DNA from 3 places in the Streptomyces tremellae genome. Region 1 is predicted to be linked to each of the others. Evidence: riboswitches for the same ligand, from Rfam matches in the RefSeq annotation. Region 1 holds a riboswitch; each other region holds the start of a gene.
The links. A riboswitch is a leader RNA that binds a small molecule or an ion and turns the genes downstream of it on or off. The one in region 1 is predicted to bind cobalamin.

Region 1 (7,048 bases):
TGGTGGCTGCGGGACCGCGCGGGCGACCGGCAGATCGCCAGGGCCGGCGCCGCACGCGCCAGGGGCGCCGTCTCCGCCGCGACCAGGGCCCGGTGGGCCGAGCTGCACCGCGCCACGTGGTCGAGGGACGCGTGGGCCCTGACCCGCGGCGACGGCAGGGACTGACCGGGCGGGTGCGGGGCGTGCCGGGTCCCCGCGCGGGGACCCGGCACGCGGGCGGCTCAGAACTCGTCGTCGAAGCCGACCGTGCCCTCCACCGCGACCTGGTAGGCGGAGGGGCGCCGCTCGAAGAAGTTCGTCAGCTCCTGCACGCCCTGGAGCTCCATGTACGAGAACGGGTTCTGCGACCCGTACACCGGGGCGAAGCCCAGCCGCTGGAGCCGCTGGTCGGCGACGCACTGGAGGTACTCGCGCATGGACGCGGTGTTCATGCCGGGCATCCCCTCGCCGCACAGGTCGTGCGCGAACTGGAGCTCCGCCTCCACCGCTTCCTTGATCATCTCCGTGACCTGGCCGCGGAGCGCCTCGTCGAACAGCCCGGGCTCCTCCCGCCTGACCGTGTCCACCACGTCGAAGGCGAAGCTCATGTGCATCGTCTCGTCGCGGAAGACCCAGTTGGTGCCGGTCGCGAGGCCGTGCAGCAGGCCGCGCGAGCGGAACCAGTAGACGTACGCGAACGCCCCGTAGAAGAACAGGCCCTCGATGCAGGCGGCGAAGCAGATCAGGTTGAGCAGGAAGCGGCGCCGGTCGGCGGCGGTCTCCAGCCGGTCGATCTGCTCGACCTGGTCCATCCAGCGGAAGCAGAAGGCGGCCTTCTCGCGGATCGACGGGATGTTCTCGACGGCCGCGAACGCGGCGGCCCGGTCCTCTGGATCGGGCAGGTAGGTGTCGAGCAGCGTCAGGTAGAACTGGACGTGCACCGCCTCCTCGAACAGCTGCCGCGACAGGTAGAGCCGCGCCTCGGGCGAGTTGATGTGCTTGTACAGCGTGAGCACGAGGTTGTTCGCCACGATCGAGTCACCCGTCGCGAAGAACGCCACGAGGCGGCCGATCATGTGCTGCTCGGCCGGTGAGAGCTTCGCCAGGTCGGAGACGTCGGAGTGCAGGTCCACCTCCTCCACGGTCCAGGTGTTGCGGATCGCGGCGCGGTAGCGCTCGTAGAAGTCGGGGTACCGCATCGGCCGCAGGGTCAGCTCGAAACCGGGGTCGAGGAGGTTGCCCCTGCGAGCGGCCTCCGTGGTCTTCGTGGGCCCGGTCGGGGTGTCGGTCTCGGGTGCGGTGGGCGGGTTCACTGGCAGGCCTCACAGGACTCGGGGTTTTCCAGGGAGCAGGCGACGGCGTCGCCGTCTGCGGGCGCGGCGGCCGCGCTGCGGCCCGCCGCGGCGCGCGCGATCCGGGTGGCGGGACGCGAGCGCAGGTAGTAGGTGGTCTTGAGGCCCTGCCGCCAGGCGTACGCGTACATCGAGCTGAGCTTCCCGATGGTCGGCGTCTCCAGGAACAGGTTGAGCGACTGGGCCTGGTCGAGGTAGGGCGTGCGGGCCGCGGCCAGGTCGATCAGCGCGCGCTGCGGCAGCTCCCACGCGGTGCGGTACAGGGCGCGCAGCTCCGCGGGCGCCCGTTCGAGGCCCGCCACCGAGCCGTTCGCCTCGCGCAGCGCCTCCCTGGTCTGCTCGTCCCACAGCCCGAGCCGCTTGAGGTCCGCCACCAGGTACGGGTTGACCTGGAGGAACTCCCCCGACAGCGTCTCGCGCTTGAAGAGGTTGGAGACCTGCGGCTCGATGCACTCGTAGGCGCCCGCGATCGACGCGATGGTCGCGGTCGGCGCGATCGCGAGGAGCAGCGCGTTGCGCATGCCGGTCGTCGCGATCCTGGCGCGCAGCGCCTCCCACCGCTCGGGCCAGTGGTGCTCCACCTCGTAGTGGTCGGGGTGGAGCACGCCGCGCGCGGCCCGCGTCTCGCGCCAGGCGGGCAGCGGCCCGTCCTCCGCCGCGAGGTCGCAGGAGGTCTCGTACGCGGTGAGCATGACGCGCTCGGCGATCCGGGTCGACAGCTCGCGCGCCTGCGCGGAGTCGAAGGGCAACCGCAGCGCGAAGAACACGTCCTGGAGGCCCATCACGCCCAGCGCGACCGGCCGCCAGCGGGAGTTGGAGCGCCCGGCCTCCCCGGTCGGGTAGAAGTTGCGGTCCACGACCCGGTCGAGGAAGCGCACCGCGACGCGGACGGCCGCGTCGAGCCGCTCCCAGTCGAGCGCGGTGTCCACCCCGCCGTAAGGGCCCGCGGCGGTGAACGCGCCCAGGTTGACCGAGCCGAGGTTGCACACGGCGGTCTCGGAGTCGTCCGTGACCTCCAGGATCTCGGTGCACAGGTTCGACGAGTGGATGACCCGACCGGGCCCGGCGGTCTGGTTGGCCGTGCGGTTCGCGGTGTCCTTGAAGGTCATCCAGCCGTTGCCGGTCTGCGCGAGGGTGCGCATCATCCGCCCGTACAGCTCGCGCGCGGGCAGCGTGGTGCGGGCGAGGCCGGCCGCCTCGGCGGCCCGGTACGCGGCGTCGAACCGCTCGCCCCACAGGTCGGTGAGCTCGGGCACGTCGGACGGCGAGAACAGCGACCACTCCTCGTCGGCGGCGACCCGGCGCATGAACTCGTCGGGGATCCAGTGCGCGAGGTTCAGGTTGTGGGTGCGGCGGGCCTCCTCGCCGGTGTTGTCGCGCAGTTCGAGGAACTCCTCGATGTCGGCGTGCCAGGTCTCCAGGTACACGGCGGCGGCACCCTTGCGGCGGCCGCCCTGGTTCACGGCGGCGACGGAGGCGTCCAGGGTGCGCAGGAACGGCACGATCCCGTTGGAGAGCCCGTTGGTGCCCCGGATCAGCGAGCCGCGTGCCCGCACCCGCGAGAACGGCAGGCCGATGCCGCCCGAGTGCTTCGAGAGCCGCGCGACCTGGTGGTAGCGGGCGTAGATCGAGTCCAGCTCGTCCAGCGGCGAGTCCAGCAGGTAGCAGGAGGACATCTGCGGGTGGCGGGTGCCCGAGTTGAACAGGGTGGGGGAGGAGGGCAGGTACGCGCGGCGCGACATCAGCCGGTACAGGTCGGCGACCTCGGCCAGCGAGGCGTCCGAGGTGTCCCTCGCGAGCCCGGCCGCCACCCGCAGCAGGAAGTACTGCGGCGTCTCGATGACCCGGCGGGTCGTCGGGTGGCGCAGCACGTAGCGCGTGTACACGGTCCGCAGGCCGAAGTACTCGAAGCCGTCGTCGGCCGCCGGGTCCACCAGCGCGTCGAGGGCGGCCCGGTGCGCGGCCGTGAACGCGGCGGTGCGGTCGGCGATCAGCCCCTCGCGGTGCCCGACGGCGATCGACGCGGAGAACGACACGGCGCCCTCGCCCGCCGCCTCCTCGGCCACGGCGCGGGCCAGCAGCCGGGCGGCGAGCCTGCTGTACGCGGGGTCCTCGGAGATCAGGCCTGCGGCGGCCTCGGTCGCGAGGTCGCGCAGCTCGGCCGCGTCCGCGTGGGCGCTGCGGCCGCGCAGCGCTGCGGCGGCCACCCTGCCTGGCTCGACGCCGGGCAGGTCGGCGGTGAGGTCCGTGAGAATCCGCAGCAGTTCGGCCGAAACGGGTTCCGGGGGTGCGATGGTCACGCTGGAGGCTCTCCCTCACTTGGCCGGTCCGCGCGGGGCGGGGAACGGCGGTGAGGGCACCGGCCCCTGGGCAGGGCGGGCGGCACCACCGCGTCCACCGGTCCACTCCACGAGACCCGGACGTCCTGGCAGCCCCGGCACCGCGCCGGGGCGGCTGCCGTCAGGTACTCGGACTCGCGCGGACGCACCGCGCACACCGTTGCGGGACAGTCCCGGACTCTCACCGGGTTCCCCTGCGTCGGCAGCGCCATGAGCATACATCTGGGCGCACCCGGCGCAACGACCACTAGATGTTGTGGCGTGTGGCGTTCTGAGGGTCCGGTGTCGGCTGCTTGGGATATCGTTCGGGACTAGAAGGAGGCGCTTCCCGTGACCGCTGTGAGCGACGGGCGCGAGATTGTGCCGGAGGAGTTCGAGGAGGCCGCCGAGGTGTTGGTGGAGCACTTGACCGGCATCCGATTCGGACTCTTCGACGGGAAGATCAGGAGCAAGACAGGGCCGGACCCGGAGCACGGGCGGATCATCGAGTGGCTGACCCGTATCTGCATCCAGGCCAGGCCTGAGCTGTGGCTGTATCCGGAGCAGGGGCTCAAGGTGCAGCAGTACCGCAGGGGCCGGGCCAGGCCGGACGGTGTGCTCACGGAGAGCGGTGCGCTCCTCGGCCGTGGTGAGTGGGCGGAGCCGGAGGGCGCCGTTCCCATGGCCCTTGAGGTCACGTCGTACGACGACGATACCAACGCCCGCGACCGGGTCGAGAAGCCGGCGGCCTACGCCCAGGCGGGCATCCCGGTGTACCTGTTGGTCGATCGGGACAACGCGGAGGTCCGCGTGCACAGCGAGCCCGACGGCGTGCGGTACGAGAGCGTGCGCGTGGTGCCGTTCGGCAAGGAAATCACCCTGCCGGAGCCCGTCGGGATCACGCTCGACACCGAGCCGCTCAAGGACTGGGTGCACTGACCCCGGGCCCGTGGACGGCGACGGGCCACCGCCCGGTAAGAGGCGGCGGCCCGTGGGGGCGGGTCAGTTGACGGGGGCCGGGGGGAGTTCCACCTCGACGTCCTTGTCGCCCGCGTCCGCGGTGTAGTCGCCCGGGCGCGTCTCGTCGGTGCCCTCGGGGGCCTTGAAGGCGCGGAAGACGAAGGTCAGGACGACGGAGACCAGGACGTTCAGCACGAACGCCGTCATGCCGATGTAGCCGATCTGCCCGATGCCGGGGATCTCGGCCGACGAGCCGCCGAAGTGCTTCTGCGTCGGGCTCGCGACGCCGTACGCGGCGAGCGTGCCGTAGACCATACCGGCGGCCCAGCCGGCCAGCAGCGCCCAGCGGTGGAACCAGCGGGTGAACAGGCCGCTGACGATGGCGGGCATGGTCTGGAGGATCCAGATGCCGCCGAGCAGCTGGAAGTTGATCGCCACCGTCTGGTCCATGCCGAGCACGAAGACCAGCGCGCCGACCTTCACCAGCAGGGAGACGAGCTTGGAGACGCGGGTCTCCTGCTCGGGCGTGGCGTCCGGCTTGATGAAGTCACGGTAGATGTTGCGGGTGAAGAGGTTCGCCGCCGCGATCGACATGATCGCCGCGGGCACCAGCGCGCCGATGCCGATCGCCGCGAACGCCACCCCCGCGAACCAGCTCGGGAACATCTGCGCGAACAGCGTCGGGATCGCCAACTGTCCGTTGGACACCTTGATCCCGGCCGCGATCGCCATGAAGCCGAGGATGGCGAGCAGCCCCAGCATCAGCGAGTACAGCGGCAGGATCGTGGTGTTGCGGCGGATCACCTCGCGGCTGCGGCTCGACAGGGTCGCCGTGATGGAGTGCGGGTACATGAACAGCGCGAGCGCGGAGCCGAGCGCGAGCGTGGCGTACCCCCACTGCCCGGTGGGCGGCGGGGCGAGCGAGCCCTTGGGCTTGCCGGTTGCCGGGGAGATCTTCGCGAACGCGTGCGCTGCCTTCGCGAAGATGTCGTCGAAGCCGCCGAGCCTGATCGGGATGTAGATGATCGCCACGAGGATGACGATGTAGATCAGGCCGTCCTTGACGAACGCGATCAGCGCGGGCGCGCGCAGCCCGGACACGTACGTGTACGCCGCGAGCACCAGGAAGGCGATGAACAGCGGCAGGTCCTTGACGAACCAGTTGCCGTTCTGGCCGCCTACGCCCATCACGTCCAGCACGGCCTGGATGCCGACGAGCTGGAGCGCGATGTACGGCATCGTCGCGAGGATGCCGGTGACCGCGATCGCGAGCGACAGGCCGCGGGAGCCGAAGCGGCCGCGGACGAAGTCGGAGGGCGTGACGTACCCGTGCCGGTGCGAGACCGACCACAGGCGCGGCAGGAACGTGAAGATCAGCGGGTAGACGAGGATCGTGTACGGCACCGCGAAGAAGCCGGAGGCGCCCGCCGCGTAGATCGCCGCGGGCACCGCGACGAACGTGTACGCGGTGTACAGGTCGCCGCCGAGCAGGAACCACGTCACCCAGGTGCCGAACGACCGCCCGCCCAGGCCCCATTCGTCGAGGCTGTGCTCGTTGGCCGCCCGGCGCCACCGGGCCGCGAGGAAGCCCATCACGGTCACGGCGAGGAAGAAGAAGATGAAGACGCCGAGCGCGACGCCGTTGACACCGCCGCCGTTCATCGCGCGGCACCTCCCTCACGCGCGGCGCGGGCCGCGGCCCGCGAGCGCTGGTCGTGCTGCCAGAGCTTGTGGGCGACCACCGTCAGCGCCGTGGTGATCAGCACCCACAGCAACTGGTACCAGTAGAAGAACGGGATGCCGATGAAGGTCGGGTCGACCCTGGCGTACGAGCCGACCCAGAGCATCGCGACGAACGGGATGACCAGGCACACCCCGATGACCACGCGCAGCGGGGTGACGGTGGGCGGTCTCGTGCCGCCCGCCGCGGATTCGTGCTCCTGAGGAACATCGGGCATCGGCTGCGTCCCCTCGCTTGATCACCTGGTAATGCGGGGGCAATCTAAGCGCGGTATAAGCGTTGCGTCACCCCCTGTCCGCGTATCGGAACGGAAACGGTGATGTCAACGGCGCTGCAAGCCGGTCGCACGAGTGGCCCGCGCCGGTCCGGTTCGGCACTCGTTTTCAGGCGCGGACCCGCGCGGGCCCGCCGTCTCGATCGCAGACGGCCCGGCGCGGGGGCTCCGGGCCGCTTGCGGGGCGCGCCGTCCTCAGCCCACCGGCCGGTGCAGCCGCGCCACGAACTTGTAGCGGTCGCCCCGGTACACGGACCGCACCCACTCGACCGCCTCGCCCCCCTCGTCCAGGGAGTGGCGGGACAGCATCAGCATCGGCAGGCCCACGTCCGTGCCGAGCAGCCCGGCCTCGCGGGGCGTGGCGAGCGAGGTCTCGATGGTCTCCTCGGCCTGCGCCAGGTGGACCCCGTAGACCTCGGCCAGC
Region 2 (7,048 bases), on a different contig from region 1:
GGGCGTAAGGGTCCGGTACGTGCTCCGCGCGCACGCCGCCCGCGCCGAGCGCGTCGCGCAGCACGGCGGCGAGGCGCGCGGCGCCGTCCCCCGGCAGTTCGTGTACGCGCCAGGCACCGGAGCCGGCGGCTGCCGTACGGAACGCCTCGGCCGCGAGCAGTGCGGCGCGCGGCGCGTCGGCGGCCCGTACGCGCAGCCGTCCCGGCCCGACGAGCAGCACGGCGCTCCCGGCCCCGGGCTCTGCGAGCAACGTCACATCGGCGCCGAGCGTCGCCACGTCGCCCCGCCCGTCGTCGAGCGCGAAGAGGAACCGTCCCGACAGGTCCGCCGCCCGGTCGCTCGCGCAGACCAGCGCGTCCAGCTCGCGCACCCACAACCGCACGTCAGCGAAGGGGAGTTCGTCCTCCCCGGCGAGCGGGGACGCGACGATGTTGCGGGCGCGCTCGTGCCGCTCGGAGGGCAGCAGGCCCGCCGCGTGCAGCCGGGCGGCGAGAGGCGCGGCGCAGGACTCCGCGAGGCCCCGCAGCTGAACGTTTCCGCGTGAGGTGAGGTCGAGGTGCCCGTCCCCGAGCAGCTCGGCCGCGTCGGCGACCACTTCGGCCTGACGTGCCGTCAGCAGCCCGCCGGGCAGCCGCAGACGGGCCAGCCTGCCGTCGTCGGCGGCGTGCAGCCGCAGCGCCCCGGGGCAGGCGTCGCCGCGGTCACGCACGGGGGATTCATCCCGGTGCGTTCCCTTTGGTGGCATGGCTGTCGACACGGCGGCGAGCATACCCAGCCCCACCTGGGCCACCCACCGCCCGCACACACCACGCCCCGCCGGGCGCCCGCCCCGCCCCGTGCCCCCGGCGGCCATGCGCTCTCCCCACTCCGACCAGCACCGCTTACTATCGAGGGACCAGCGACGGCGTCTGGGAGGAAGGCCGGTGAGAATCCGGCACGGTCCCGCCACTGTGAGCCCGGCACTCTCCGGGTGAGTCAGGAACTCCCGCCGTCCTCCCACTGCCCGGGGCGCGGACCCCGAGGAAGGCGAGCCGCCGCATGCTGCTGCTCCTGTCGACGTCCGACACCGATCTGCTCTCGGCCCGTGCCGCGCACGCGGCGGGCGCGCCCGTGCCGTTCAGGTTCGCCAACCCGGCGCGGCTGCCGCTCGACGACCTGCCGGGGCTGCTCGACGGTGCGGACCTCGTCGTCGTGCGGCTGCTCGGCGGGGTGCGCGCCTGGCAGGAGGGGATCGACGCGCTGCGGGCGAGCGGCGTGCCGCTGGTCGTCCTCACCGGCGAGCAGGCCCCCGACGCGCAGCTGATGGAGGCGTCGACGGTCCCCATCGGCATCGCGGCCGAGGCGCACGCCTACCTCGCGCACGGCGGCCCCGCCAACCTCGACCAGCTGGCCCGCTTCCTCTCCGACACCGTGCTGCTCACCGGGCACGGCTTCGAGCCGCCCGCGCCCGCCCCGACCTGGGGGCACCTGGAGCGCGATGCCGCGCCAGGCGCGACGGGGCCGCTCGTCGCGGTGCTCTACTACCGCGCGCACCACATGAGCGGCAACACCGGTTTCGTGGACGCCCTGTGCTCGGCGATCGAGGCGGCGGGCGGCCGGCCGCTGCCGCTGTACGTGGCGTCGCTCCGCACCCCTGAGCCCGAGCTGCTCGACGCGCTCGGCGCGGCGGACGCGCTGGTCACGACGGTCCTCGCGGCGGGCGGCACCCGCCCTGCCGGGGCCTCGGCGGGCGAGGACGACGAGTCGTGGGACGCGGGCGCGCTGGCCGCGCTCGGCGTCCCGATCCTCCAGGCGCTGTGCCTGACGGGCTCGCGCGCCGACTGGGAGGCCAACGACGAGGGGCTCTCGCCGCTGGACGCGGCCGGGCAGATCGCGGTGCCGGAGTTCGACGGGCGGCTGATCACCGTGCCGTTCTCGTTCAAGGAGATCGACGAGGACGGTCTGCCTTCGTACGTCGCCGACCCGGAGCGCGCCGCCCGCGTCGCCGGGATCGCGGTCCGTCACGCGCGGCTGCGCCACATACCCCCTGCGGACAAGCGCCTCGCGCTGGTGCTCTCCGCGTACCCGACGAAGCACTCCCGCATCGGCAACGCCGTGGGCCTCGACACCCCGGCGAGCGCCGTCGCGCTGCTGCGCCGCCTCGTCGCCGAGGGGTACGACTTCGGCCCGGCCGCGCCGCCCGCGGAGGGCGCTCCCGCGACCGGTGCCCTGCCCGCCGTCCCGGGCCTCGTCTCGGGCGACGGCGACGAGCTGATCCGCGCGCTCATCGAGGCCGGCGGCCACGACCAGGAGTGGCTCACCGAGGAGCAGCTCGCACGCAACCCGGTGCGCGTCCCGGCCGCCGACTACCGCCGCTGGTTCGCCGAACTCCCCGCCGAGCTGCGGGAGTCGGTGGAGGAGCACTGGGGGCAGGCGCCGGGTGAGATGTTCGTGGACCGCACGCACAACCCCGAGGGCGACATCGTCCTCGCGGCGCTGCGGTACGGCAATCTGCTGATCCTGATCCAGCCGCCGCGCGGCTTCGGCGAGAACCCCATCGCGATCTACCACGACCCCGACCTGCCGCCCTCGCACCACTACCTCGCCGCGTACCGCTGGATCCAGGCGCCGCGTGCCGAGGGCGGGTTCGGCGCGGACGCCATGGTCCACCTGGGCAAGCACGGCAATCTGGAGTGGCTGCCCGGCAAGAACGCGGGCCTGTCCGCTGCCTGCGCGCCCGACGCGGCCCTCGGCGACCTGCCGCTCGTCTACCCGTTCCTCGTCAACGACCCCGGGGAGGGCACCCAGGCCAAGCGCCGCGTGCATGCCACCCTCGTGGACCACCTGGTGCCGCCGATGGCGCGCGCCGAGTCGTACGGCGACATCGCCCGCCTTGAGCAACTCCTCGACGAGCACGCGCAGATCGCCTCCATGGACCCGGCGAAGCTGCCCGCGGTCCGGGCGCAGATCTGGACGCTGATCCAGGCGGCGAAGCTCGATCACGACCTCGGGCTCGACCCCGACGAGCGGCCCGACGACGAGGGCTTCGACGAGTTCGTCCTGCACCTCGACGGCTGGCTCTGCGAGATCAAGGACGCGCAGATCCGCGACGGCCTGCACGTGCTGGGCGGCGCGCCCACCGGCGAGGCCCGGGTCAATCTCGTCCTCGCGGTGCTGCGGGCCCGGCAGATCTGGGGCGGCACGCAGTCGCTGCCCGGCCTGCGCGAGGCGCTCGGCCTCGACGAGTCCGCCGCCACCCGCACCGCCGCCGACGAGGTCGAGGCGCGCGCCCGCGCCCTCGTGCAGGCGATGGAGGACGCGGGCTGGGCGCCCTCCGCGGTCGCCGAGGTCGCCGCGGGGCAGCCGGAAGCGGTCGGCCGCATCCTCGACTTCGCGGCGCGCGAGGTCGTGCCGCGCCTCGCGGGCACCACCGACGAGATCGACCACGCGGTCCTCGCGCTCAACGGCGGCTTCGTGCCCGCGGGTCCTTCGGGCTCACCGCTGCGCGGCCTGGTCAACGTGCTGCCGACCGGGCGGAACTTCTACTCAGTCGACCCGAAGGCCGTGCCGAGCAGGCTCGCCTGGGAGACCGGCCAGGCGCTCGCCGACTCGCTGCTGACCCGCTACCGCGACGACAACGGCGAGTGGCCGCAGTCCGTGGGCCTCTCCCTGTGGGGCACGAGCGCGATGCGCACCGCGGGCGACGACATCGCGGAGGCGCTCGCGCTGCTCGGCGTGCGGCCGGTGTGGGACGACGCCTCGCGCCGGGTCACCGGCCTCGAAGCGATCGAGGCGGCCGAGCTGGGCCGCCCCCGCATCGATGTGACGCTGCGCATCAGCGGCTTCTTCCGGGACGCGTTCCCGCACGCCATCGGGCTGCTCGACGACGCCGTGCGGCTCGCCGCCTCGCTGGACGAGAGCGCGGAGGACAACCACGTACGGGCGCACGCGCAGGCCGACATGGCGGCGGGCGCCGACGAACGCCGGGCCACCACCCGCATCTTCGGCTCGCGCCCCGGCACGTACGGCGCGGGCCTGCTCCAGCTGATCGACAGCCGCGACTGGCGCACGGACGCCGACCTCGCCGAGGTCTACACGGTGTGGGGCGGCTACGCGTACGGGCGCGAGCTCGAAGGCCGCCCGGCGCGCGCGGAGATGGAGAACGCGTACCAGCGGATCGCGGTCGCCGCGAAGAACACCGACACCCGCGAGCACGACATCGCCGACTCGGACGACTACTTCCAGTACCACGGCGGCATGGTCGCCACGGTCCGCGCGCTCAAGGGCAGCGCGCCGGAGGCGTACATCGGCGACTCCACCCGGCCGGAGACGGTCCGGACCCGCACCCTGGTCGAGGAGACCTCCCGCGTCTTCCGCGCGCGGGTCGTCAACCCCCGCTGGATCGAGGCGATGCGCCGCCACGGCTACAAGGGCGCCTTCGAACTCGCCGCGACCGTGGACTACTTGTTCGGGTACGACGCGACGACGGGCGTCGTCGCCGACTGGATGTACGACAGGCTGACGCAGGCGTACGTCCTCGACGAGGAGAACCGCGCGTTCCTCCAGGAGGCCAACCCCTGGGCCCTGCACGGCATGGCGGAGCGCCTGCTGGAGGCCGAGTCGCGCGGCATGTGGGCCAAGCCCGACCCGCAGGTGCTCGCGGAACTGCGCCAGGTCTTCCTCGACACGGAGGGCGACCTGGAGTCCGACGCCGAGGACGCCGCAGACGCCACCGACGCCTGAGCCCCCGGGCCGCTCCCCCTCCCGGAGGGGCGGCCTCACGCGCCCTGGATGTGGCCCGCCAGCAGGTTGACCAGGCTGTGCGGGGTGCCGGGGCCGTACATGATCTCGTGGAGGCGGTCGGCCTCCGCGGCCTCCGCGGCGCTGCGCGGGAACATCTCCCGTTCGTGCGCGGCGAGCGCGGCCTCGACGTCGCCGGGGTGCTCGACCAGGGCCCTGGCGAGTTCCGCGCCGTCGTACATGGCCAGGTTGGCGCCCTCGCCCGAGGGGATCATGAGGTGCGCGGCGTCGCCGATCAGGGTGACGCCCGGCACCCGCTCCCACCGGTGGTCCGCCGGCAGCGTGTGCAGGGGGCGCAGGACCGGTGGGGTGTCCGCGTCGGTGATCAGCGCGGTCAGCTCGGGCGCCCAGCCGGCGAACTCGGCCGCGATGCGCGCCACCGCCGCCGGTTCTGCGAGGTCGACGGCGTCGAACCACTCGCGCGGCTTGGTGAGCGCGGCGTAGGTGTGCAGGGTCCCGCGGGTCTCCCGGTGCGCCGAGATGCCCTTGCCGGGCGCGAGCGCGAACATCGAGCCGCCACCGACCGCCTTCGCGCTCGCGGGGTGCCGGGTGTCGGCGTCGTGGAGGTAGGTCTCCACGTAGGTCGTGCCGGTGTAGACGGGCACGGCGTCGGAGACCAGCGGCCGGACCCTGGACCAGGCGCCGTCCGCGCCCACCAGCAGGTCGGTGGCCGTGGTGGTCCCGTCGACGAAGGCGATCTCGTGGCGCCCGCCGCCGAGCGGCCGTACGGCGGCGACCTTGTGCCCCCACCGGACGGTGCCCTCGGGGAGTGATGCGAGCAGGATGCGCCGCAGCTCGCCGCGCTGGACCTCGGGGCGCCCGCCGGTGCCGTCGTCGGGGTGGTCGATCAGGACGGTGCCGTCCTCGGCGAGGCCCCTGGTCGCCTGGTGGCCGTGGAGGATGAGGGAGCGGAAGGCGTCGAACAGGCCGGCCGCCGCCAGGGCGGGCTGGCCGTTGTGCTCGTGGATGTCGAGCAGGCCGCCCTGGGAGCGCACCGTGGGGGAGGTCTCGGCCTCGTAGACCGTGGCGGATACGCCGTTGACATGCAGGATCCGGGCGAGCGTGAGGCCGCCGAGTCCCGCGCCGACGATCGTGACATGGAGGGGTGCGGTGTTTGTGGCGTTCATGGCGGGCTCCTCTGGGTCGGCTGACTGGAATGTCGTTCCAGTCGATTCTGGAACACCATTCCAGTCATGTCAAAATGGCCGTATGGCACCACGGAGGAACACAGGCAGTACGGGTACGGGGCGGCGCGCCGACGCGCTCTCCCGCGAGCGCATCGTCGAGGCGGCCGTCGAGCTGCTCGACACGGCAGGCGAGAGCGGGCTGACCTTCCGGGTGCTGACCGAGCGCCTCGCCACCGGCGCGGGGGCGATCTACTGGCACGTGGCGAACAAGGGCGAGCTGCTCGCCGCCGCCACCGAGGCCGTGGTCGCCGCCGCCCTCACGGCCGCCCCCGCCCGCGCCCCGCGCACGCCGCGTGAGGCCGTGCGCGCGGTGGCGCTCGGCCTGTACGGCGCGATCGACGCGCACCCGTGGCTGGCCCCGCAGCTCGCCGTCCAGATGCCCAGGGATCCGGTGAAGTCGGTGACCCCGCGCATCTACGAGGCCGTCGGCCGCCAGGTGCGCGCGCTGGGCGTCCCCGAGTCCGCCTGGTTCACGGGGACGTCCGCGCTGGTGCACTACATCCTGGGCGCCGCGGGCCAGAACGCGGCGAACGGCCGCGCGGCCCGCGCCCATGTCGGCACGGACCGTGGCGAGTTCCTCGACTCCGTTTCGACGGCGTGGGAGGCGCTCGACCCGGGGGAGTACCCCTTCGTGCGCGCCGTCGCGAAGCAGCTCCGCGACCACGACGACACCGAGCAGTTCCTCGCCGGGGTCGACCTGATCCTCGCGGGCATCACGGCCCTGCACGCCCCGGGTGCCGGGGCGTCCGACTGACGCCGGGCGGGCTCAGTCCGTCGCGGCCAGGCGTACGAGGCCGGTCAGGACGCGGGTGAGGACGGCGGTGTCCACGCGGTGGCGGACCGCGCTGATCAGGGCGGGCGCGCCGGCGCCCGCGGGGCGCGGGGGGAGCGGCGGAAGCAGGGGCAACGGGCGCGGCGCGGGCGGCAGTTCGGCCCACACGACCTTGCCTGGCGACCCGGCGCCGCCGCGGACGCCCCAGCTGCGGCTGAGCGCCTCTACGAGGAAGAGGCCGCGACCGCTCTCCGCCTCCTCGCTCTGGTCGGGCACGCCGGGCCTGCCGTCCGCCGCGTCCCGCACCTCC
Region 3 (7,048 bases), on a different contig from region 1:
GCCACGCTGCTCGCCGCCCTCGCCTACGCGGTGGTGATCGGCGTGGTGATGGCGCTGCTGCCGTCGCTCGGCGAACTGAGTGCCAACGTGCAGGAGTTCGGCCACCACGCCACGGAGACGCCGCTGCCGCTGACCGACGCGGAGGGCAGGATCGTCTATCCGGGCTTCCCGGCCGACACCCTGTTCTCCTTCCGCTTCTACTCGGTCGCCGCGCAGCTCATCCTGTGGGGCGCTCTCGGGCTCGTGTTCGCGCCCATGGCGGAGCGGCTGCTCGCCGGGTCGGCAGCGCCCGAACGCGGCCCGGCGCGAGCCGCGGGCCGCGTGGAGCCGGCCGCGGGGGCATGACGGGCCCGGACCCCGGGGCCGCGGCGCTCGACGCGCTCACGGCCGCGGGCCCGTTCTTCGCCGTCGCGGCCCACGGCGCGGACGGCCCGCCGCCCGGCCGGCCGTGGCGGCCGCTCTCCGAGGTCGTCACCGATCCCGCCGTCCTGCCGCGGCGGATCGACGAGGTGCGCGCGCACCTCGCGGGGGCGGCGGGGCAGCCCGCCGACGGCGTCGAGCGGCGGGTGGCCGCGTCCGTGGCCCATCTGGGCCTGGTGGCGCGGGTCCTCTCCCCCTTCTTCGCCCTCGCCGCCCTGGGCTGCACGCCGCGCGTGCCCACGCTGTCCGGGCTCTACTGGATCCCGGTGCCTGGCGGGGCGTTCCCGCTGTCGCTGCCCCGCGCGAGCCTTGCGGGCCGGGGCGGCGCGGTGCCCGAGAGCGCCGCGCCGGTGCTCGACGGCCTTGTCGCTCCCCTCACCGAGGCCGTCGCCGGGCTCCGCGTACCGCGCAGGACCCTGTGGGGGAACGCGGCCTCGGCGGTGAACGGCGCACGCGCCGCGCTCGTCGCCGCACTCCCCCACGCGGGGGACCTGGCCGCCCGCACGGCCCGCGTGTTCCTCGAACACCCCGCCCTGCGCGGCACGTTCGAGGACTCCGGCGGAGCCGCGCCGTTTCGCAGGCGCAGTTGCTGCCTCATCTACCGCGCCCTGCCAGGCACCGACCGGGCCGCCGCGGTCTGCGGCGACTGTGTCCTCGCGGGCCGCTGAGCCCAGCCCGTACCGGCGCGTGAACCCGGCCTCTGACGGCTCACCGTACGGCGCGCTCAGCCGAGGCTGCCCCTGCGGGTCCGCTGCCACAGGTCCACACTGCCCTCGAAGACGGCGTGCTCGTCGATCTCCGCGAGCGCGGCCTCACTGAAGTCGAGCCGGTCGAGGGCCGCGACGTTCTGCTCCAGCTGCCCGACCCGGGAGGCGCCGATCACCAGGGAGGTGACCCGCGGGTCGCGCAGGGCCCAGGCGAGCGCGAGCTGCGCCAGGCCCTGCCCGCGTCGGGCCGCGATGTCGTTCAGGGCGCGCAGCCTGCGCCGCGTCTCCCCGGTGAGCCAGGCGGTGTCGAATGCCTTGTCCTCCGCGGCCGCCACCGCGCCGAGCACCGGGCCGAGGCGCCGGTTGAGCCCGGTGGACACGGCGCCGGGGTGGGCGGCGAGGGCGCGCACCGGACGGCCCGCCGCGTCGAGCCTGCGCCGGAGCTCCAGCGTGAACAGCAGGTTGTCAAGGTTCGACTGCGCGTATGCGGCCGGGGCCCGGTAGGCGCGGCGCTCCCCGTGGGGGTCGTCGCGCTCGACGGGTACGCGCGGCTCGGGGCCCGGCCCGGGGCCGTGCTCGACAGCGGCGGGGACGTCACCGAGCGCCTCACGGCGTTCCGCTGCACCCCCACCCGGCTGACCCGCCTGGTGCCGTGGACGGGCACGACGGGCGCCCCGAGCCGCCCGCTCCGCCGAAGCGCCGGACGGCTAGCATCGCCCGCGTGCCGTACACCACGCAGGTCCACGACTGCCGGACCCCAGAAGCCCTGAAGACCGGTGTCTCCCACGCCACGGAGGCGCTGCGGGCCGGGGCGCTGATCGTCTTCCCGACCGACACCGTCTACGGCGTCGGCGCCGACCCCTTCGACCCGGGCGCGGTCAAGGCCCTGCTGTCCGCCAAGGGGCGCGACGCCGACAAACCCGCCTCCGTCCTGGTGGCCGACGTCGCGGCTGCGGAGACACTGGTCGGCTCCATGCCGCCGGACGCGCGGCGGCTGGCCGAGGCGTTCTGGCCAGGGGCGCTCTCACTCGTCCTGCCCGCGGCCCCCGCTCTCGCCCTCGAACTGGGGAACACCGGAGGGACGGTCATGGTCCGTATGCCCGCCCACCCGGTGGCCCTCGCCCTGCTGCGCGCCGCGGGGCCGGTCGCCCAGTCGAGCGCCAACCTCACGGGCCGGCCGCCCGCGACCACGTGCGAGGAGGCCAGGGCCCAGCTCGGGGACCGCGTCCGCGCGTATCTCGACGGCGGACCGAGCGGGACGCTGCCCTCCACCATCGTCGCGTTCACCGGCGGCTTTGGACCTGCCGTCCTGCGCGAGGGGGCGGTCCCCCGCGCCGCGGTCGAGGAGGCCCTGCGCGGCCTGTGACGCCGCGCGGGCGCGGTGCTCCGCCCGGCCGGGACGGTGCGTGCGGTGCCGGCCGGGTCGCGCCCGTTCCGTGGTGAGGTGGTCCTGCGGTGCTACAGGTCGGCCGGGTCCCTGCGCAGCGTCACCTCGCGCCCCGACGCGGTGCGCACCGTGGCGGCGTGCACGCCCGGCCGGCCGGGCACGAGCACCAGCGGCAACCGCTCGAAGGTCTCGGCACCGATGTGCTCGCGCAGTTCCCCGGCGTCGGCGCTGACCTCAAGCCGGGTCACCGCCGCCCCTCGGTCGCCGCGCTCCACCGCGCCGCGGTCCGGATGGGTGGCGGGGTCGTCGCGGTAGAACCAGTTCGGCAGCCCCCGCCGCCACCCCGCGATCGCACCGTCGGTGCCGGGCGCGGTGGTGATGACGCGCTGGGTGCCGTCGGGCTGGACGCGGCCCGCCGTCCGCGTCACCTCGCCGCCGAGCCGCCGCGCGACCGCGGCCAGTTCCTCGGGGCTGTCGGCCCGCAGGCTCCAGAACATCCACCGGTCGCCGTCCGCGACGGCCCGGTCGAACCAGGCGGCGGCCCCCTCGCCGCGCTCGGCCGCGGGAGCCGTCACCGCCTCGACCTCCAGGTAGACGTCCCCGCCGAGGGGGAAGATCGTGTTGGCGAGGCCGAAGGGGAAGACGCCCCCGTCGTAGTGTGCGAGCCCCGTCTCCTCCCGCACCCGGCGCACGCCGTCGTCCAACTCGCGTACGCCCAGGCAGAGGTGGTCAAGATGAAACATGCCGGTCCTTTCCGGGTTCACCACGTCGCAGCGGGGCTGTACACCCCGTGGGCGAGCACGCCTCCGCCGCGGCGCGCCGGGCCCTGAGGAAGTCGCCCGGCGCATGCCCGCTCCGCCCGCGGAGGCACGCGCACCCCATCCAGGGTGCCCGCTCTCCACCAGGAAGCAGCGGGCGCGTACCGGAATCCGGATGGCCTGGCACGGAGGCCGCGCGGGCCCGTAGGGTGGGTGGCGCAGCTGGTTCGCCCCGTCCGCCAGGCGGTGGCGTCGCAAGAGGGAACCCGGTGGGAATCCGGGACTGCCCCGCAGCGGTGAGCGGGAACGACCGCCGTCATACGCACTGGGCCCCGCGACAGGGGTCTGGGAAGCGACGGCCAGTAGGAATCCGCGTCGGAGACGACGAGGACACGCCCGCGAGTCCGAAGACCTGCCACTGCCCGTACGCGTACCCCACGCGCACGGAACACCGGTGACCTCGTGGGCGGGTCGGCGTGCACCACCGGCGGACGGCCGCGCCTCGCGGGCCGTGCCGCGGGTTGCGTCACCCCTCTCCTCACCACGAGACCCCGGGATCCCAGGGAAACGTCTCTCGAAGGAGAACTCCGTGACCAGCGAGACCACAGCCGCGGCGGCACGGGCCACCGTGTACGGCTACCCGAGGCAGGGGCAGGGCCGCGAGCTCAAGAAGGCGATCGAGGGGTACTGGAAGGGCCGCGTGGACGCCGCCGCCCTCCGCGCCACCGCCGCGGGACTGCGCCGCGCCAACTGGCGCAACCTGGCGGCCGCCGGCCTCGACGAGGTGCCCACGGGCGACTTCTCGTACTACGACCACATGCTCGACACGACCGTCATGGTCGGCGCGGTCCCCGCGCGGCACCGGGCCGCCGTGGCCGCCGACCCGCTGGACGGCTACTTCGCCATGGCCCGTGGCACGCAGGACGTCGCGCCGCTCGAAATGACCAAGTGGTTCGACACCAACTACCACTACCTCGTACCCGAGTTGGGCCCCGACACCGCCTTCTTGGCCGACTCGGCCAAGCAGGTCGCCGAGGTCCGCGAGGCGCTCGCACTCGGCCTCGCCGCCCGGCCTGTCCTGGTCGGCCCCGTCACCTATCTGCTGCTGTCGAAGCCCGCGCCGGGGGTCGCGGCCAGCTTCGACCCGCTGACCCTGCTCGACCGGCTGCTGCCCGTCTACGCGGAGGTGCTCGCCGACCTGCGCGCGGCGGGTGCCGAGTGGGTGCAACTGGACGAGCCCGCCCTGGTCCAGGACCGCACCCCTGCGGAGCTGAACGCCACCGCGCGCGCCTACCGCGACCTGGGCGCCCTCGCCGACCGGCCGCGGCTGCTCGTGGCCTCCTACTTCGACCGGCTGGGCGACGCCCTGCCCGTACTGGCGGCTTCGCCCGTCGAGGGCCTCGCGCTCGACTTCACCGGGCCGGCGGCCGCCAACCTGGACGCGCTCGCCGCCGTCGGCGGCCTGCCGGGCAAGCGGCTCGTGGCGGGCGTCGTCGACGGCCGCAACATCTGGGTGAACGACCTGGAGAAGTCCCTCAGCACGCTCGGCACACTCCTGGGACTCGCCGACCGGGTCGACGTGTCGGCGTCCTGCTCCCTGCTGCACGTCCCGCTGGACACGGCGGCCGAGCGCGACATCGACCCGCAGATCCTGCGCTGGCTCGCCTTCGCGCGGCAGAAGACCGCGGAGGTCGCCGCCCTCGCGCGGGGCCTGGCGCGGGGCACGGACGCGATCGCCGCCGAACTCGCCGTGAACCGGGCGGCGCTGGCCTCCCGCGCCGCCTCGCCCGTCACCCGCGACCCGGCCGTCCGCGCCCGCGCCGCAGCCGTCACCGAGGCCGGGACCCGCCGCTTTCTGCCCTACCCGGAGCGGGCCGCCGCGCAGCGCGCACGGCTCGGCCTGCCGCTGCTGCCGACGACCACGATCGGCTCCTTCCCGCAGACCGGCGAACTGCGGGCGGCGCGCGCCGACCTGCGCTCGGGTCGGATCGGTACCGAGGAGTACGAGGAGCGGATCAGGGCCGAGATCCGGGACGTGATCTCCTTCCAGGAGAAGACGGGACTCGACGTGCTGGTGCACGGCGAGCCCGAACGCAACGACATGGTGCAGTACTTCGCCGAGCAGCTCACCGGCTACCTCGCCACCCGGCACGGCTGGGTCCAGTCGTACGGCACCCGCTGCGTGCGTCCGCCGATCCTCGCGGGCGACATCGCACGCCCCGGGCCGATGACGGTGCGCTGGACGGCGTACGCGCAGTCCCTCACCGACCGTCCGGTCAAGGGCATGCTGACCGGTCCCGTCACCATGCTCGCCTGGTCCTTCGTCCGTGACGACCAGCCGCTCGGGGAGACGGCGCGGCAGGTGGCGCTCGCGCTGCGCGACGAGGTGAACGACCTGGAGGCGGCCGGTACCGGGGTGATCCAGGTGGACGAGCCCGCGCTGCGCGAGACGCTGCCGCTGCGCGCCGCCGACCGCCCCGCCTATCTGGCGTGGGCCACCGAGGCGTTCCGGCTCACCACGGGGGGCGCCGCGCCCGTCACCCAGATCCACACGCACATGTGCTACGCCGAGTTCGGCGACATCGTCGGGGCCATCGACGACCTCGACGCGGACGTCATCAGCCTGGAGGCGGCCCGCTCGCACATGCAGGTCGCCCACGAGCTCGCGGGCCACGGCTATCCGCGCGAGGCGGGCCCCGGTGTCTACGACATCCACTCACCGCGGGTGCCGAGCGCCGAGGAGGCCGCCGCGCTGCTGCGCGCCGGGCTCGGGGCGATCCCCGCTGAGCGGCTCTGGGTCAACCCGGACTGCGGGCTGAAGACCCGGGCCTGGCCGGAGACCCGCGCTTCGCTCGAACACCTGGTCGCCGCCGCCCGCACGGTCCGCGCGGAGCTGGGCGGCCCGTCGGTCTGATCCCGGCGCGGTGCGAAGGCCCCGGGCCCGCGCCGTGTGCGGCGCGGTCCCGGGGCCCGGGGTGCGGGTGCGTGCCGGGGTCAGTGCAGCAACTCGACCTCCGCGAGGGTGCTTTCGTGGTCCGCCACCAGCCGGTAGTGCGTGTACGCGCCCGGGTGGGCGACGGTGAACGGGCGGGTCTGCTTGTCCCACGTGAAGGACTGCCCGGAGCGCCGGTCCACGGTCGTCCAGTGGCTGTTGTCGGTGGAGCCCTGGAGCACCCAGCCGTCCGGGGCCTTGGCGCGGTCCGCGGAGGTCAGGGTGTACTGCACGCCTTCCACCGGGGCGCCCGAGGTGCCGAGCGGCAGGTCGACGGCGGTGAACGAGGCCGATGTGTCGGAGGTGTCGTCGAACAGGGCACCGGGGCCCGAGAGGGCGTCGGTGCGCGGCGTCGGGGCCGTGTCGCCCTGGGTGATGGAGGCGGGTCCGTCCTTCTCGCCGCTGCCCCAGGCGGAGGGCCGCGGCCCCATCGCGAAGTCCAGCGTCCCGCCCTTGACGAGCAGGTCGTGCGGGAGAGACGTGGAGTCCCACCGCTTGCCGTTGAACTTCACGCCCTGGATGTAGACGTTGCGTGAGCTGTTCCTCGGCGCGTTGACCGTCAGGGTCCGTCCGTTGTCGAGGTGCAGGGTGGCCTGCTGGAACAGCGGGGAGCCGATGGTGTAGTCGCCGCTGCCCATCACGAGCGGGTAGAAGCCGAGCGACGAGAAGATGTACCAGGCCGACTGCTCGCCGTTGTCCTCGTCGCCGTGGTAACCCTGTCCGATGTCGCTTCCGGTGTAGAGCCGGGACAGCACCTCGCGGACCTTTGCCTGCGTCTTGTACG

Region 2: another riboswitch for cobalamin. It lies ahead of cobN (cobaltochelatase subunit CobN); the one in region 1 lies ahead of ABEA77_RS21380 (ribonucleoside-diphosphate reductase subunit alpha).
Region 3: another riboswitch for cobalamin. It lies ahead of metE (5-methyltetrahydropteroyltriglutamate--homocysteine S-methyltransferase); the one in region 1 lies ahead of ABEA77_RS21380 (ribonucleoside-diphosphate reductase subunit alpha).

Annotation. Positions count from the first base shown of each region.
Region 1 covers NZ_BAABEP010000033.1:4,308-11,355, forward strand. Annotated here, with positions in the region: gene ABEA77_RS21370 (hypothetical protein) at 1-165, shown strand, start outside; gene ABEA77_RS21375 (ribonucleotide-diphosphate reductase subunit beta) at 222-1,178, opposite strand; gene ABEA77_RS21380 (ribonucleoside-diphosphate reductase subunit alpha) at 1,289-3,631, opposite strand; adenosylcobalamin-variant (AdoCbl-variant) riboswitch at 3,786-3,876, opposite strand; gene ABEA77_RS21385 (Uma2 family endonuclease) at 4,001-4,588, shown strand; gene mctP (monocarboxylate uptake permease MctP) at 4,652-6,271, opposite strand; gene ABEA77_RS21395 (DUF3311 domain-containing protein) at 6,268-6,567, opposite strand; gene ABEA77_RS21400 (GntR family transcriptional regulator) at 6,820-7,048, opposite strand, start outside.
Region 2 covers NZ_BAABEP010000050.1:4,009-11,056, reverse strand. Annotated here, with positions in the region: gene cobG (precorrin-3B synthase) at 1-769, opposite strand, end outside; cobalamin riboswitch at 886-1,007, shown strand; gene cobN (cobaltochelatase subunit CobN) at 1,039-4,722, shown strand; gene ABEA77_RS26010 (FAD-dependent oxidoreductase) at 4,758-5,906, opposite strand; gene ABEA77_RS26005 (TetR/AcrR family transcriptional regulator) at 5,989-6,720, shown strand; gene ABEA77_RS26000 (ATP-binding protein) at 6,733-7,048, opposite strand, start outside.
Region 3 covers NZ_BAABEP010000005.1:95,937-102,984, reverse strand. Annotated here, with positions in the region: gene ABEA77_RS06360 (CbtA family protein) at 1-345, shown strand, start outside; gene ABEA77_RS06355 ((2Fe-2S)-binding protein) at 342-1,088, shown strand; partial or broken gene ABEA77_RS06350 (aldo/keto reductase) at 1,145-1,456, opposite strand; gene ABEA77_RS06345 (L-threonylcarbamoyladenylate synthase) at 1,849-2,493, shown strand; gene ABEA77_RS06340 (VOC family protein) at 2,586-3,257, opposite strand; cobalamin riboswitch at 3,503-3,706, shown strand; gene metE (5-methyltetrahydropteroyltriglutamate--homocysteine S-methyltransferase) at 3,862-6,186, shown strand; gene ABEA77_RS06330 (GH92 family glycosyl hydrolase) at 6,267-7,048, opposite strand, start outside.